4 linked regions of the Saccharibacillus brassicae genome follow. The protein of the gene in region 2 interacts with the protein of the main gene of each other region in a pairwise test. Links are inferred from orthologs where the notes say so. Each region holds a gene or a part of one and is shown on either strand. Other genes may lie near its edges.

The links.
Region 1: the proteins of rplL (region 2) and trhO interact in binary tests that used the Escherichia coli proteins (3 or more experiments, as listed by UniProt). The link is inferred for Saccharibacillus brassicae from one-to-one orthologs.
Region 3: the proteins of rplL (region 2) and FFV09_RS14210 interact in binary tests that used the Escherichia coli proteins (3 or more experiments, as listed by UniProt). The link is inferred for Saccharibacillus brassicae from one-to-one orthologs.
Region 4: the proteins of rplL (region 2) and FFV09_RS17965 interact in binary tests that used the Escherichia coli proteins (3 or more experiments, as listed by UniProt). The link is inferred for Saccharibacillus brassicae from one-to-one orthologs.

Annotation. Positions count from the first base shown.
Region 1 is NZ_CP041217.1:4,953,055-4,956,435, forward strand. What follows is about bases 222-3,209. They hold trhO (oxygen-dependent tRNA uridine(34) hydroxylase TrhO), read right to left. Parts: upstream 2,163-3,209; coding sequence 1,281-2,162; downstream 222-1,280. Other genes in these bases: FFV09_RS20690 (LLM class flavin-dependent oxidoreductase), read left to right, coding at 222-332; FFV09_RS20695 (YolD-like family protein), read left to right, coding at 579-830; FFV09_RS20705 (UDP-N-acetylmuramate dehydrogenase), read left to right, coding at 2,352-3,209. In the rest of the region: more of FFV09_RS20690, read left to right, coding at 1-221; more of FFV09_RS20705, read left to right, coding at 3,210-3,374. UniProt on the Escherichia coli protein: Catalyzes oxygen-dependent 5-hydroxyuridine (ho5U) modification at position 34 in tRNAs, the first step in 5-carboxymethoxyuridine (cmo5U) biosynthesis.
Region 2 is NZ_CP041217.1:1,825,138-1,828,394, forward strand. Bases 1-2,864 are described here. They hold rplL (50S ribosomal protein L7/L12), read right to left. Parts: upstream 1,681-2,864; coding sequence 1,321-1,680; downstream 1-1,320. Other genes in these bases: rpoB (DNA-directed RNA polymerase subunit beta), read right to left, coding at 1-107; FFV09_RS07745 (class I SAM-dependent methyltransferase), read right to left, coding at 556-1,155; rplJ (50S ribosomal protein L10), read right to left, coding at 1,770-2,276; rplA (50S ribosomal protein L1), read right to left, coding at 2,587-2,864. Also shown: more of rplA, read right to left, coding at 2,865-3,257. UniProt on the Escherichia coli protein: The binding site for several of the GTPase factors involved in protein synthesis (IF-2, EF-Tu, EF-G and RF3). Is thus essential for accurate translation.
Region 3 is NZ_CP041217.1:3,417,900-3,421,159, forward strand. What follows is about bases 24-2,890. They hold FFV09_RS14210 (universal stress protein), read left to right. Parts: upstream 24-1,173; coding sequence 1,174-1,608; downstream 1,609-2,890. Other genes in these bases: FFV09_RS14195 (hypothetical protein), read left to right, coding at 325-534; FFV09_RS14205 (DUF1294 domain-containing protein), read left to right, coding at 732-1,028; purE (5-(carboxyamino)imidazole ribonucleotide mutase), read left to right, coding at 2,301-2,783; purK (5-(carboxyamino)imidazole ribonucleotide synthase), read left to right, coding at 2,780-2,890. Also shown: more of purK, read left to right, coding at 2,891-3,260.
Region 4 is NZ_CP041217.1:4,328,265-4,332,876, reverse strand. The notes cover bases 363-4,581. They hold FFV09_RS17965 (DNA polymerase III subunit alpha), read right to left. Parts: upstream 4,205-4,581; coding sequence 563-4,204; downstream 363-562. Other genes in these bases: FFV09_RS17960 (DRTGG domain-containing protein), read right to left, coding at 4,245-4,581; FFV09_RS17970 (glutamate decarboxylase), read right to left, coding at 363-386. Outside these bases: accD (acetyl-CoA carboxylase, carboxyltransferase subunit beta), read right to left, coding at 1-95; more of FFV09_RS17970, read right to left, coding at 198-362; more of FFV09_RS17960, read right to left, coding at 4,582-4,612. UniProt on the Escherichia coli protein: DNA polymerase III is a complex, multichain enzyme responsible for most of the replicative synthesis in bacteria. This DNA polymerase also exhibits 3' to 5' exonuclease activity. The alpha chain is the DNA polymerase catalytic subunit.

The sequences.
Region 1 (3,381 bases), 3.1 Mb from region 2 along the record:
CCGCGGATACGCAGGAGAGAGCCGAATTCCTGTCGACGACGATGCAGCAGCAGGTCATCGCGCTGACCCGCGGCCGCCCGGGCAAAATCCAGCCGCCGGCCGACCTGTCCGCGCAGCTCGATCCGCTTGAGCTGTCCGCCGTGCGCAAGCGGATGGAATCTTCGATCGTCGGCGACCGCGAGACGGTCGAACGCCGCCTGCACCAGCTCATGGAGCGCACGCAGGCTGATGAGCTGATCGTGACGAGCGGCATCTACGATCACGCCGAACGGCTGCATTCGTACGAGATTTTGGCCGATATCGCCATTCCGGCAGGCCAGGCCGCGCTCTAATCCGTCTCCTGCTCTTTTACACACACGAACTTCTCCCCGATTCGATCGCTTCCGCAGATGCGCGTCCGTCTGCCCGATCGCGTCGGGGCTTTTTGTTTTCGCCCGCAAAACTTCATTTTTCCCGCCCGAATTCCGATTAAGAACATATGTACGTAAATTGTTCAATCAATTTCGCTTTTTGACGCGATTTTGACAAATAAAGATGGTATAATTAACAAATCACGCGCAAGGCAAGGAGGAAGCGGTTTGGCAAAAGGAAAAGTAGCAAAGCGGCCGACCCGCGACGAGTTTGTTCTGGAAGAAATAGGGAATCAACTGACTGAGGCCTACCAGGAGAAATCCGTTGTGGAATTGACGGTCTGGGGAGTAACGGAAGCGGTTCGGGGTTTGATCGTCAAGATGGACCCGAGAACCGGAAGAGTACACGTCGAGCAAGGCGAAGAGACCCGCAAAGTCCCTTTCATGGACATCATGGCCGTGAACTATCCGCGCGATTGACGAACGTTTCGTCACGCAGCGTCCCTGCACCGCGGAAGAACAGGTCTTAGGAAATAAAAAAAGCTCTGCCCGAGCGTCTCACTTCTCGGATAGAGCCTTTTTTCTGAGCGTTGGCCGCAGCCTGCGCTTTTTACGTTTATTGCGATTTCCCTTGCGTCGGGCAGCGCCCGCGCCGTCTTTTTGCGGAGGCGCAGTTAGAGGATCCTCAAGTCGGATTGTCCAACGGCTTGACGTTTTCTTTTTCTCCACAACAAAAGTGAGGCGGGTGCGTATACGTAGCGGAGGGGCGGGGGAAGATTGAGAAGCGGAGCGTTCGCATTTAAAATCGTTTTTCCCACCTTAAACTTGTCCAATTCAATAAGAGGAAAATCGATTTTAACGGCGATCGAAAGCTCCCCCGCCCCGCAGCGTCTTCAACGTAACGTATACAACTCGCACCCGAGAAACTTTTTACACCGCCGCTACGGACTCTTTGCACTCGTCCGAGCAGTAATGGCTGTGTTCGTCGGCGCACGATTCGCACACCAGATGCTGGAGGTTGCAGACCGGGCAGTTGACGTACACGTCGGTCGGCTCGTCGCAGTGGTAACATCTGCCGACGATGCTCGGGTCCACCTGGTTGATCGGGACCGAGATGCGTTCGTCGAACACGTAACATTTGCCGTCGAACAGATCGCCCCGGACTTCTTCGTCCTTGCCGTAGGAGACGATGCCGCCTTCGAGCTGCGCGACGTCCGCAAAGCCTTCTTCGAGCATGAAGCCGGTCAACTTTTCGCAGCGGATGCCGCCCGTGCAGTAGGTCAGAATCGTTTTGTCTTTGTGCTCGGCCATGTTTTCGCGAATCCATTCCGGGAACTCGCGGAACGAATCGATATTCGGGCGTATCGCGTTGCGGAAATGGCCCAGATCGTATTCGTAGTCGGTCCGGCCGTCGAGCACGATCACGTCGTCGCGCTGAAGCTGTTCGTGAAATTGTTTGGGGGACAGGCGCTTGCCGGACGTTACGTTCGGGTCAAGCTCTTTGTCGTAGCGGAACGTGACCAATTCTTCTTTGTAGCGGACGAACAATTTTTTGAACGCATGATTTTCCGATTCGTCGATTTTGAACACGGTACCTTCGAAGCGGGCATCGGCCAGCAGGTCCTGCATATACTGCTCGGTCTGCTCGTGCGTGCCGGACAGCGTGCCGTTGATGCCTTCGCCGGCGATAAGGATCCGTCCTTTGACGCCGAGGTCTTTGCAGTATTGCAGATGCGCGGCCGCAAACTCTTCCGGTTGGTCGATTTGAACGAATTTATAGAAAAGCAAAATGCGGTAAGTTGGGTTTTCCATTTATGATCACCTGGGATTTCATTGATTTTTGCCGCCGCTTCCTGTAGGATGCTTGCGTGCAACTTAAAATTTTAGACGTTTTATCGTCATTCGTCAATTGATTCCCCAAGATTCGCCGCGGGAATTTTATAATAAGAACATCCATAAGAGCTTCCAATCCGAAGAACGCCAAGAGGAGAGTTACGCAATATGACTTCGCAAAACCAAACGTTTGAACGCCTGTGCCGTACAGGCACGAGCCTGTCCGTCCATTCGACCTACGAAATCGGCGGGGAAGCCCGCCATCTGGCGCTGCCGCACACGATCGAGGAAGTGTCGACGATGCTCGAAGGCGCCACGTCCAAAGGGCTCGATCCGTTTCTGTTCGGCATGGGCTCCAACACGCTGTTTCCGGACCGTCCGTCCGACGACATGCTGTTCTTTTCGCTCAAGGAACATATCGAATTCAAGCTGCTGCCGGGCCGGCTGTTCGTCTCCGCGGGCACCCCGATGACGCTGCTGGCGCTGTTCGGGCTGTACACGGGCATTCCTTCGTTCGACTTCATGTTCCTGCTGCCGGGCACGCTCGGAGCGGGCGTCTACATGAACGCGAAATATTTCAGCCACCAGATCAGCGACGTGCTGGAGACGGCGTACGTGATCGACAAGGAACACCCGGAACGGGGCCTCATCTCCGTGCCGCTCTCCGGCTGCGAATACGGCTACAAAAAATCGGTGTTTATGCGCAAGCCGTGGATCGTCGTCGGCGCGGATCTCAAGCTGCCGGTCGATCCCCAACTGACGCCGGAGCAGACGGACGAGCTGTTCGCCAAGATCAAGTCCAAAAATTTGTCAACGTCGGTGCTGCCGAACTATTTCCGCCATTACACGAACGAGCTGAACGCGGCGGCGCGGGCCGGATACGAACTGCGTCAGGAACTGCTGGACGTCATCACCGACCGCGGCGGCAAAAAGCATTTCGATTACCCGTCGTGCGGCTCCGTGTTCAAAAACAACTATACGATCGGCGAGCCGATGGGCAAGCTGGTCGACCGGATCGGTCTGCGCGGAACGGTGCGGGGCGGCGCGATGATCTCCGACCATCACGGCAACATTATCCAGAACCGCGGCGGGGCGACAGCGGAAGACGTAACGGATCTGGTGAAGCTGGTGCAGGAAAAAGTGGAAGCCGAGTTCGGATTCGTGCCGGAACCGGAATTGGTTATTGTCTAACTTTCGC
Region 2 (3,257 bases):
TAAGATTTCTGCTGAATCTCGATCAGATTCGGAACTTCGAGCACCTCATGAATTCGCGAATAACTCCGCCGAGTGCGTCGACCATATTGAACAAGATGTCCCGTCAACTATACTCACCCCTCAATGTCTACTCAACTTTAGGCACTTTTGGATGAAAAATGCCGAGTTTAAAAATTCCATTGCGACCCCTACTTTGAATCACGTATAATGAGTTCAAAAGAGTCGCGACCCATACATGCAGAAAAGCCCTTATCGAGTTTATTCGAAAAAAGAGCGTCGCATGAACGGATCAAAATAAATCGAAGCTGGAATTGAAACGTCGCTGGATATCTTTCACGATGTCTTCAGAAATGCCGTTGTACGCGCAAAGCCCTATCAAAATAGGAAGCCCCAAACAAAACCGCGCTTCTTTGCTGTTTTGCGGAGCCGCTTGAAATTTTGATATGCTAAAGCCACGTAGGGCATTCTATACTGACATTTTATAACTATAACACGGCCTTTCGGACCGGTCAAGCCCTTCTCCGCGTTTTTCGCAAAAGAATGTTCGACCTTCGCTTAACTTCCTTTGACCGCTTTGTAGATGCGATAACCTTTGTCTTTCGTTACTTCCTCCACCCGGTCGAACAGAGTGTCCAGTTTGGCTTTCGCCGACGGAGCTCCCTGCTTTTTCTGAATGACGATCCATAACGCGCCGTTCGGATTCAAACATCCGTAAGCCTGGTCGAACAACCGGTGAACGGTCTCTTTGCCGGCTCGAATCGGCGGATTGCTGATAATGACGTCGAAACTCTGCTGCGATACCGCTTCAAGCAGATCGCTCTGCATGGCCTTGGCCTGTGCAATGCCGTTGGCCGCGGCGTTCTCGCCCGCGAGTTCGACCGCTCTTTCGTTGACGTCCAGCATCGTAATGCTTGAAGCGCCCATGATTCCCGCTGCGATTCCGATCGGACCGTACCCGCAGCCTACGTCCAACACCGAAGCTCCCGCGGGAAAATCCAGGGCATCGATCAGCACGCGGCTTCCGTAGTCCAGACCGCTTTTGGAAAAGACACCGGCATCCGTCACGAGTCGCACTTTCTTGCCGCGCAGTTCGACTTCGACCGTTTTGCGGTCATGCGCTGCGGAAGGACGATTGGAATAATAATGATCCGACACAGTTTCAACCCCTTTGCCGTTGATCGGAGATCCGCCTGCCATTCCGAAATAAAGAAACGAAGCAAAGCCGGCTTATTTCGGGATTGGCATGAAATACGAGAACAGACCCCCGAAGCAGGATAACTTCGAGGGTCTGCCCTGTGTAATGCTCGTTTGAAAAAGAAATTACTTAACTTCTACGGAAGCGCCTGCTTCAGCAAGTTTAGCTTGTACTGTTTCGGCTTCTTCTTTGCTTACTTTTTCTTTGATTGCTTTTGGAGCGTTGTCTACAACTTCTTTTGCTTCTTTCAGGCCGAGACCTGTGATTTCGCGAACCGCTTTGATAACGTTGATCTTCGAAGCGCCAGCGCTTGTCAGGATAACGTCGAATTCAGTTTGCTCAGCTTCAACAGCTGCTGCGCCGCCTGCTGCTGCTACTGGAGCTGCTGCAGTTACGCCGAATTCTTCTTCGATTGCTTTAACCAGGTCGTTCAGTTCCAGTACAGTCATGCCTTTGATGGCTTCAAGAATTTGCTCGTTACTCATGAGTGAACCTCCATTTGGGTATGTGGGATCAGCCGGTTAAGGCTGTCGATTGTAATACGGGATGAAGCTTGTGCGATGCAAAAAGCTTATTACGCGGATTGCTGTTCGTCTTTGTCCGCAACGGCTTTGACTGCCAGTGCGAAGTTGCGCACCGGAGCTTGAAGCACGCTGAGGAGCATGGACAGCAAACCTTCGCGGGAAGGCAGGGAAGCCAGAGCTTTGAGTTCTTCGGCTCCTACTACGCGACCTTCTACAACTCCACCTTTAAGTTCCAGAGCGTCATTCGTTTTCGCGAAGTCGTTCAGGATTTTGGCTGGAGTCACAACGTCTTCCGTTCCGAACGCGATCGCGGTAGGTCCTGTAAGGACTCCTTCGAGCTCGCTCAGTTCGGCAGCCGCAGCCGCACGGCGAACCAGCGAGTTTTTCAGAACCTGAAACTCGATGCCCGCTTCGCGAAGCTGTTTACGCAGCTCGGTAACTTGAGCAACGTTCAGACCACGATAGTCGACAACCACGGTCGATACGCTTTCGCGCAGTTTACCGGCGATTACGTCTACCGACTCTTGTTTGGATTGAATCAGTTTTGCGTTAGCCAAATCGTACACCTCCTGTTGAATTGGAGTGAAGCGCCGAACCGCCGCAGCGGACGATGCGGTCGCCTCCACTTTTGCCACATTCAAGTAAAACTTAACGTGCGGCGTATGCAATAAGAAAAGCCTCCGCAGAAGTACGAAGGCTTGACGAATCAGCAGAGCTGAAATTCTATCACACACCTCGGTAGGAAATTAAGCCCGAAAGCACCTACTGTCTACGGTAAGCATATTCAAATTTACCAGACCGTTACGGATAACGGAATGAAACAGCTTCTACAATGTATCGAAAATATCGACCGGAGTCAACACTTTTTTATTTGTAAGAAGTTGTGTTAACGCGAATGCTCGGTCCCATCGTTGCGGACATCGCTACGCCTCTCAGGTAAACGCCCTTGGCAGCAGCAGGTTTAGCGCGGTTGAGCGCCTCCATCAGTGCTTTCAGGTTCTCGTTCAACTGATCCTCACTGAACGACGCTTTGCCGATCGGTGCATGGATTTGGCCTGCTTTGTCCAGACGGTATTCGATTTTACCGGCTTTGATTTCTTGCACAGCCTTGGTAACGTCGAAAGTAACTGTACCTGCTTTAGGGTTAGGCATGAGGCCTTTACCGCCGAGCAGACGACCCAGTTTACCGACTTCGCTCATCATGTCAGGCGTTGCTACGCAGACGTCGAACTCGAACCAACCTTGTTGGATCTTGTTGATCATGTCCTGATCGCCTACGAAGTCAGCTCCGGCAGCTTCCGCTTCCTTCGCCTTATCGCCTTTTGCAAATACCAATACGCGCTGCGTTTTGCCTGTGCCGTGTGGCAGGACAACGACGCCGCGAACGGCTTGGTCTTGTTTACGTGGGTCTACGCCCAAACGCACTGCCGCTTCGACAGTTTCGTCGAATTTAGCTGTTGCCGTCTTTTTTACGAGACTTACAGCTTCGGCTGGTTCGTAAACTGTTTCGCTGTCGAACAGCTTAGCAGCTTCTACGT
Region 3 (3,260 bases), 1.6 Mb from region 2 along the record:
TTAGGACCGCAGCGGGTGTGCTGCGGTTTTTTGTGTTGGGTTAGTGGGGGAGAACGGCGGATTTCCGACCTGCGCTCCGCTTGGTTTCCTCCCCTTGTATCGTATAAAAGATTTAGAGGAAGGGGAGGAAATCCAAAATCGCTTCGGTTCGGAAATCCGCCGTTCTCTTCGGGGGGGGGTTCGAGTGTGTGTTCGTGACAACTGTCACCTTGAACGGATGACAGTCCATACTGATCGGGGTTTACTTTTCCGGATAAGATTAAGACATCCAGAACAAGCGGACAAAACAGACAGGTGGCCCGCATATAAACGGAGGCGGACAAGATGACACATCCCATAGTGAAGAAGGCGGCGATCGAAGTGAAGGGCGTCGTCAAAACGTTCAAAAGCAAAAAGGCGGTCGACGGCGTCGATTTTACGATCCAAGCGGGCACCGTTACTGCGCTGCTCGAAGGCACGCTCGAACTTGCGCCGCGTCCGGGCCGCGGCACGTCGCTCAGCGTCCGGATTCCGCTCGTCGTGCGCGAACAATAAAGAGGCACAGCGATATGATCCGTATTATAATAGCCGGGGACCAGCGTCTTCTGCGCGGCGCGATAGCTTCGCTGCTGGGGCTCGAACCCGATATCGAAGGGGTCGGGGAAGCCGGCGACGGTGAAGAAGCGCTGCGGCTGATCGACAGCCTGCGGGAAGAGAAAGGCTGGATTTAACAGGAAACGGGGAAATCAAACATGAACGTAACGATACCCGCGGCGGATCTTGCGCTTGCGGCGTGGCTGCTCGTGCTCAATCTGGTCGCTTACGCGGTCATGGCGTCGGATAAGCGCCGAGCCAAAAAACGCGCGCGGCGCATTCCGGAACGGACGCTGTTTGTATGGGCGGCCGTCGGGGGAGCGCTCGGGATCTGGCTGGCGATGGCGCAAAAACGGCACAAAACGCAGCATGCGTCGTTCCGCTTCGGCATCCCGGCGCTGCTGCTGTTGAACGTGCTTCTCTACGGAGGCGCGTTCTATCTGCTGCACCGGTAATGACCCGCGCGGCAGAAAAAGCAAGCAAGGACGTTTGAGCTTCCTTTTTAAAAGGGTAATAAAGAGTGTGAACGGACATTCGGCCGCCGGTCATCGGCTGGCCGGACGAAGTCCGAATCCGAAAGGAAGAAAGAGGTGCTTCATTATGCTGTTCTCCAAAGTTCTCGTGGCCTATGACGGTTCCAAAGCGTCCAACAAGGCGCTCGATCGCGCGGCCGCGCTCGTGAAAGCTTCGCCGGACGCCGTGCTGGAAGTGCTGCATATTTACGATTATCCGCGCTTTTTCGTCGGAGACGGAATCGCGCCGGTACCGGGCAGCGTCAACAAGGAGTTTTTCGATCTGGCGGAGCAGACCGTGGAAGAAGCTCGCCGCCGCCTCGCGGAAGCGGGCGTGGACGCGCGTATCGAGATGCGTCAGGGAGCGCCGGCCGTCCTGGTTCTCGAATACGCCAAAGAGCTGAACGCGGATCTGATCGTGATCGGCAGCCGCGGGCTCGGTGCGATTCGCGAGTTCGTGCTCGGAAGCGTCAGCCATAACGTCGTGCAGCAGGCCCAGGTTCCGGTGCTGGTCGTCAAGTAAAGCCGCGAATCTGTCGCGAAGATCGCTCTTCGTGCCTTCGGGATAAGAACGTGCAGAAAAGGTTCGGGAAACGCGCCGCGTTTTCCGGGCCTTTTTGCGCTGCGGAGGACGAACGTTGGAAGACCGATACCGGGTTCGAATTCATGAATTCGGCGCGATAAGAACGAAAGAAGACATTTTTGCCGATAATTTGCTGGGTAGAAGTGAAAAAGCGAACATTCGGATTTTACGTTTTTAAAATGTTCGGCTTTTATTTGACACGGGATGTACGAAATTGTTAAACTGGAACGGAAGCGAGGCGCGTGCAACCGCGTCTGTTGAAAGCAATTGAACCACACCGTATAAAGCCGGGGATAAGGCCCGGCAGTATCTACCCGGGAACCGTAAATCCCCGGACTACGGATCAAACGACTGTCCTTGCGGCGGCCCGGCGACAAGCCCGGTGCCTCTGTCGGGTTCCGGCGCCGCCGATCGGCCGCCGGCCGCCGCTCACGCTTTTCCCGGCCGAGAATCCGTTTGCCGCCTGCTTCCGCCGGCCGCGAAACGTGCATTTTCGTCTTTGCTCGTCCGAATGGGCGGGATAAGCCGGGCAGTCCCGTTTTTTCCGAGTCCGGTTTCCCGAGAGATCCTAGCGATTTTGCGGAAGTGCCGGACTTTTTCTTTTTTAAACTGATCGATATGGAGCGTGAATTATGTCTTTGCAGATAGCGGTCATCATGGGAAGCACGTCCGATTGGGAAACGATGCAGCACACTTGCCAGATCCTTGAGGAACTTCAAATTCCGTATGAGAAAAAAGTCGTCTCGGCTCATCGCACGCCGGACCTGATGTTCGAATACGCGCAGCAGGCGCGCGGGCGCGGCCTGAAGGTCATTATCGCCGGCGCGGGCGGCGCGGCGCATCTGCCGGGCATGGTCGCGGCCAAGACGCCGCTGCCGGTCATCGGCGTGCCGGTCCAGTCGGCCGCGCTGAAAGGCATGGATTCGTTGCTCTCGATCGTGCAGATGCCGGGCGGCATTCCGGTGGCGACGGTCGCGATCGGCAAGGCCGGCGCGATCAACGCCGGCCTGCTGGCGGCGCAGATCGTCGGCGCTTTCGACGACGCGGTCATGGACCGCGTCTCGGCCCGCCGCGCGAGAATCGAGCGCGAAGTGCTGGAAGCGGAGCTGCCATGACGGAAGGAACGAACGGCATGGGACACGGCGGAGCGGCGGAAGCCGGGCGGGAGGCCGGCCCGGTGGGCGCGGCTGCGGAGCGCGGCGCAAGCGGCCGCGCGCGCGTGATCGCGCCGGGCGCGACGATCGGCGTGCTGGGCGGCGGCCAGCTCGGCCGCATGATGGCGCTGGCCGGAGCGCCGCTCGGGTACCGCTTCATAGCGCTGGACCCGGCGCCGGACGGCCCCAGCGGCCAGGTGGCGGCGCAGATCGTCGCCGCTTATTCCGATCAGGAAGCGGCGGCGGAGCTCGCGCGGCGGACAGACGTGATCACGTACGAGTTCGAGAACGTGGACGCGGAAGTAGCCGCTCTGCTCGAAGAGCGGTCGTATGTGCCGCAGGGCAGCCGGCTGCTGTACACGACCCAGCACCGCCTGCGCGAGAAGGCGGCGCTGGAAGCGGCGGGGGCGACGGTTGCGCCTTACGCGGAGATCAAGA
Region 4 (4,612 bases), 2.5 Mb from region 2 along the record:
GGACGCGGCTGCGTTTCCGCTTCGCCGCCTCCGGCGCTGCGATCGGAAGGAAGGGTTGCGTACTTTCTCTTTTTCTGAAATAAATCCTTGAACACCACTACACCTCTTCAGCCGTTATTTGGCGGGCCTCGCCTTGAAGGTCGATCTGAGCATCCGCGCGGCTCGCGCGCTTCGATCCCGAACGCAAACGGCGGGGATCAGGAATACAAAATACAATTCAGCACTTCCTGGATCTCGTCGAGCTCGCCGGAAGGAACCAGAATCTCGAACTGCTGCTTGGACATGTCGAGGGGACGGACTTTGACGAGAAATCCTTCTTCAGTCAGCCTGTGCCGAAGCTTCTCCGCCAACTTGGCGGTAGAGGCGATATAAATCACCGTCCACATGAACAACCCTGTCCCCCTTGTCGATGCCCGGATGAACCCGTTTCCTCTGCATAATGGCTTAATGATAACATAAGGCTGTTTTTTTTAGCAACAGAATCGGACGCGCGAAGAAACCGGGCTTCCGCATCTCCCGATGCGAAAACCCGGTCCGGGGCTTTCCGTGCCGCCTGCGCGGCTTATTTGACGCGCACGGTTCCCCCGCCGAGCAGGTTCTCCATCTGCGTCACCAGCTCGTCCGTCGGCTCGATCCGGTAGGCGTCGCTCAGCGCGATCAGCTTCTGCGTATCTTCATAGAAGAGCAGCGTCGGCATCGAGCCCGGATGGCTTTGCAGCATCTGCTTGAGCGTCTCCAGCATCTCCGGATTGCGGCGGTCGGCCGCGATCTTGACGAAGACGCGCGGCGTCTTCGCGTCCGCAGACGCCGACGCGGGCGGCGCAGAAGGCGCGGCCGCGGCGGGGCGGGTGCCCGGCCGGGCGGGCGGCGAGCCGGCGCCGCCGGAAGGCCTGCGCGGCGAACTGTCGCCGCTGCCCACGCTTGGGCGGGCCGGGCGGGCCTGGCCCTTCCGGCTCGGGCTCGAAGAGCCGCCGCGCGATTCGCCGCGGGCCAGCAGGCTGCGAACGGCGTCTTCGCCAAGCGGCAGCACCGTGTCGGCGAGCAGCTTGAAGCCTTCGTCCTGCTGCTGGACTTTGGCGCGCAGCGCCAGCAGCGCGCCGGGCTGCATGACGTCCTGGCTTCGCTTCCACACTTCGGGGAACATGACCAGCTCGCAGCGCTCGATCTGGTCTTCGATCTCGGCGAAAGCCATCGCTTTGCCCTGCTTGGTCGTGATCGTCTTGAGACTGACGACCATGCCGACCGTGACGGCGTGGCTCTCGTCCGGCGCGTCGCCGAGTTCCATCAGCTTCTGCACGCCGGCCTCGCCGAGCAGCGGTTCGTAATCGTCCAGCGGATGGCCGGACAAATACAAACCGAGCAGATCGCGCTCCAGATCAAGCTGTTCCGACGACGTGTAATCGCGCACGTCGGGATATTCGATCTCCCAATTCGGCGTCTCGACGAAATCGAACATCTGGATCTGGAAATCTTCGCGTTCTTTGCGCCATTTGGCGGCGGCGTCCAGCGCTTCGTCCAGCATGGCGAGGAGCTGGGCGCGGTGGCCGGGCAGCGAATCGAACGCCCCGGCCTGGATCAGCGCTTCGACCACGCGCCGGTTGCACGTCTTCGGATCGACGCGGCGGCAGAAGTCGAGCAGGCTGTCGAACGGCCGCTCCGCGCGTTCGTCCATAATGCTGCGGATCGCGTTCGTGCCGACGTTCTTGATCGCCGCAAGCCCGAAGCGCAGGCTCGCTTTGCCGTCTTCTTCGGACGGCGTGAACAGCATGCCGCTCTTGTTCACGTCCGGCGGCAGCACCGGGATATTCATCCGGCGCGTCTCGACGACGTATTCGGCCACCTTGCGGTGGTTGCCGGTCACGGCGGCGAGCATCGACGCCATGAACTCGACCGGATAATGCGCTTTGAGGTAAGCGGTCTGGAACGCCAGCACGCCGTAGGCGGCGGCGTGGGCGCGCGGGAAGCCGTAATCGGCGAAGCGCACGATCATGTCGTACACTTTGTTGGCGTCTTCTTCGCTGTAGGCCTGGCCAAGGCTGCCGCGCACGAAGTGGCCGCGTTCCTCGTCCAGCGTCTCGCGCTTTTTCTTCGAGACGGCCCGGCGCAGCAGATCCGCTTCGCCGAGCGAGAAGCCCGCCATCGTCGAGGCGATCTGCATGATCTGCTCCTGGTACACGATGATACCGTGCGTGTCTTCCAGAATCGGCTTGAGGTCTTCGTGCGGATAATCCGCGCGGACCAGCCCGTGCTTGACCTGGATATAATTCGAGATAAATTCCATCGGGCCCGGACGGTACAGCGCCACGACCGAGATGATGTCTTCGATGACCGACGGCTTCATCTCTTTCATGACGCGGCGGATGCCCGGCGACTCCAGCTGGAACACGCCGGTCGTATCGCCGCGGCCGAGCAGTTCGTACGTGCCGGGATCGTTCTCGGACACGGCTTTGAAATCGACGGCCGCCCCGGTTCGCTCCGCGATCCATTTCTGGCAGCGTTCGATGATCGACAGCGTGCGCAGCCCCAGAAAGTCCATCTTCAGCAGGCCGACCGCTTCCAGACTTTCCATCGGATACTGGGTCAGCGCCGTCTTCTCGCCGCCTTCCTGCAGCGGGACGTAATCGGTCAGCGGACCGCGCGCGATAACGACGCCGGCGGCGTGCGTCGAAGCGTGCCGCGGCATCCCTTCGACCCGGCGGGCCGTTTCGATCAGCCTCGAAGCGTCGGGCGACGCTTCGAGGCGGTCGCGCAGCGCCGCGTTCTGCGCCAGCGCGCGGTCGATCGTCATGCCGACCTGCACCGGGATCAGCTTCGCCGTCTTGTCGACTTCGCCGTACGGCAGCGCCAGCACGCGGCCGACGTCGCGCACCGCGGCGCGGGCCGCCAACGTGCCGAACGTGATGATCTGCGCGACGCGGTCCGCGCCGTATTTGTCCGTCACGTAGGCGATGACTTCGTCGCGGCGTTCGTCGCTGAAATCGATATCGATATCGGGCATCGTGATCCGCGCCGGATTCAGGAACCGTTCGAACAGCAGATTGTATTTGATCGGATCGACGTCCGTAATGTTCAGCGTATAGGCGACGAGACTGCCCGCGGACGAACCCCGGCCCGGTCCCGTAACGATGCCCTGCTCGTGCGCATAGCGGATAAAGTCCCAGACGATCAGGAAATAATCGGAGAAGCCCATCGTCCCGATCACGCCGAGTTCATACTCCAGCCGTTCGTCCAGCTTGCTCCGATGAGCGGGATCTTCCCAGCCCGGCAGATGGGCGTAGCGGCGCTCCAGCCCTTCGCGGCACAGGTCGATCAAATACTGCTGCGGCGATCGGCCTTCCGGCAGCGGCCGGTATTCCGGCAGGATCGAGCGGCCCAGTTCAAGTTCCAGCTCGCACTGCTGCGCGATCTTCGCCGTATTGGCCAGCGCCTTGGGCAGATGCGGGAACAGCCGGGCCATCTCTTCGCCCGTTTTGAGATACAGCTGCCGCGTCGGAATACGGAACCGTTCTTCGTCTTCCATCGTTTTGCCGGTACCGATACAGATCAACACGTCCTGAATTTCGGCGTCCGGTTCGGCCAGGTAATGCGAATCGTTCGTCACTATAAGCTCGACCTGAATCTCTTCGGCCAGCGCGATCAGCATCGGATTTACTTTTTTCTGTTCGGCCAGGCCGTGATCCTGCAGTTCGATATAGAAGTTTTCCCCGAAAATCTCTTTGTACCGCAGCGCCGCCGCTTTGGCTTCTTCGGGACGTCCGTTCAGGAAATGCTGCGGAATCTCTCCGCCGATGCACGCGCTCGTGCAGACGATGCCTTCGCTGTAACGCTCCAGCACTTCGCGGTCGATACGCGGCTTGTAATGGAACCCTTCGAGATGGCCGGCCGTGCAGATCTTCATCAGATTGCGGTAGCCGGTCTCGTTCTTGGCCAGCAGCAGCAGATGGTAGATCGGCTGCTCTTTGCGGCTGGCCCGTTCGGTCCGGGAGGCCGACGTATAATAGGCTTCGAAGCCGAGAATCGGCTTGATGCCGGCGGCCCGGCACGCTTTATAAAACGGAATGGCGCCGTACATGACGCCGTGGTCGGTCAGCGCGAGCGATTTCATGCCGAGTTCGGCCGCGCGGCCCACCAGTTCCTTGATCCTCGCCGCTCCGTCGAGCAGGCTGTATTCGCTGTGCACATGCAGATGGACAAAATCGTTCATGCGGGCGTTCCCCCTTTTCCGTTCGTAATGGATCGGCGTTTCAGCCGTTTTCGATCGAATGCAGCGTCATCATCGCTTTGGCGACGGTCTGCTCGCCGTGCGAAATAGCGATCTCCAGCCGGCAGATCCGGCGGCCGACCTCCAGCACGATCGGCATGACCATGACGGCATCCTCGATCTGGACCGGGCGGATAAAATACGTGCTCATATTGTCGACCACATAATCATTGCCGCTGTGATCTTTGGCCATGCGCAGCGCGGCCTGCATCATGACGGACGTCATGACGCCTTCGGAGATGGTGCCGAGGTCGGTCGCCATCTGCGGAGTAATGAATCCATGGAAAAAGAGTCGGCCTTCCGCGTCGCGTTCTTCCGCGAAACCGTTCCAGATCAAATGATCGAACGTCT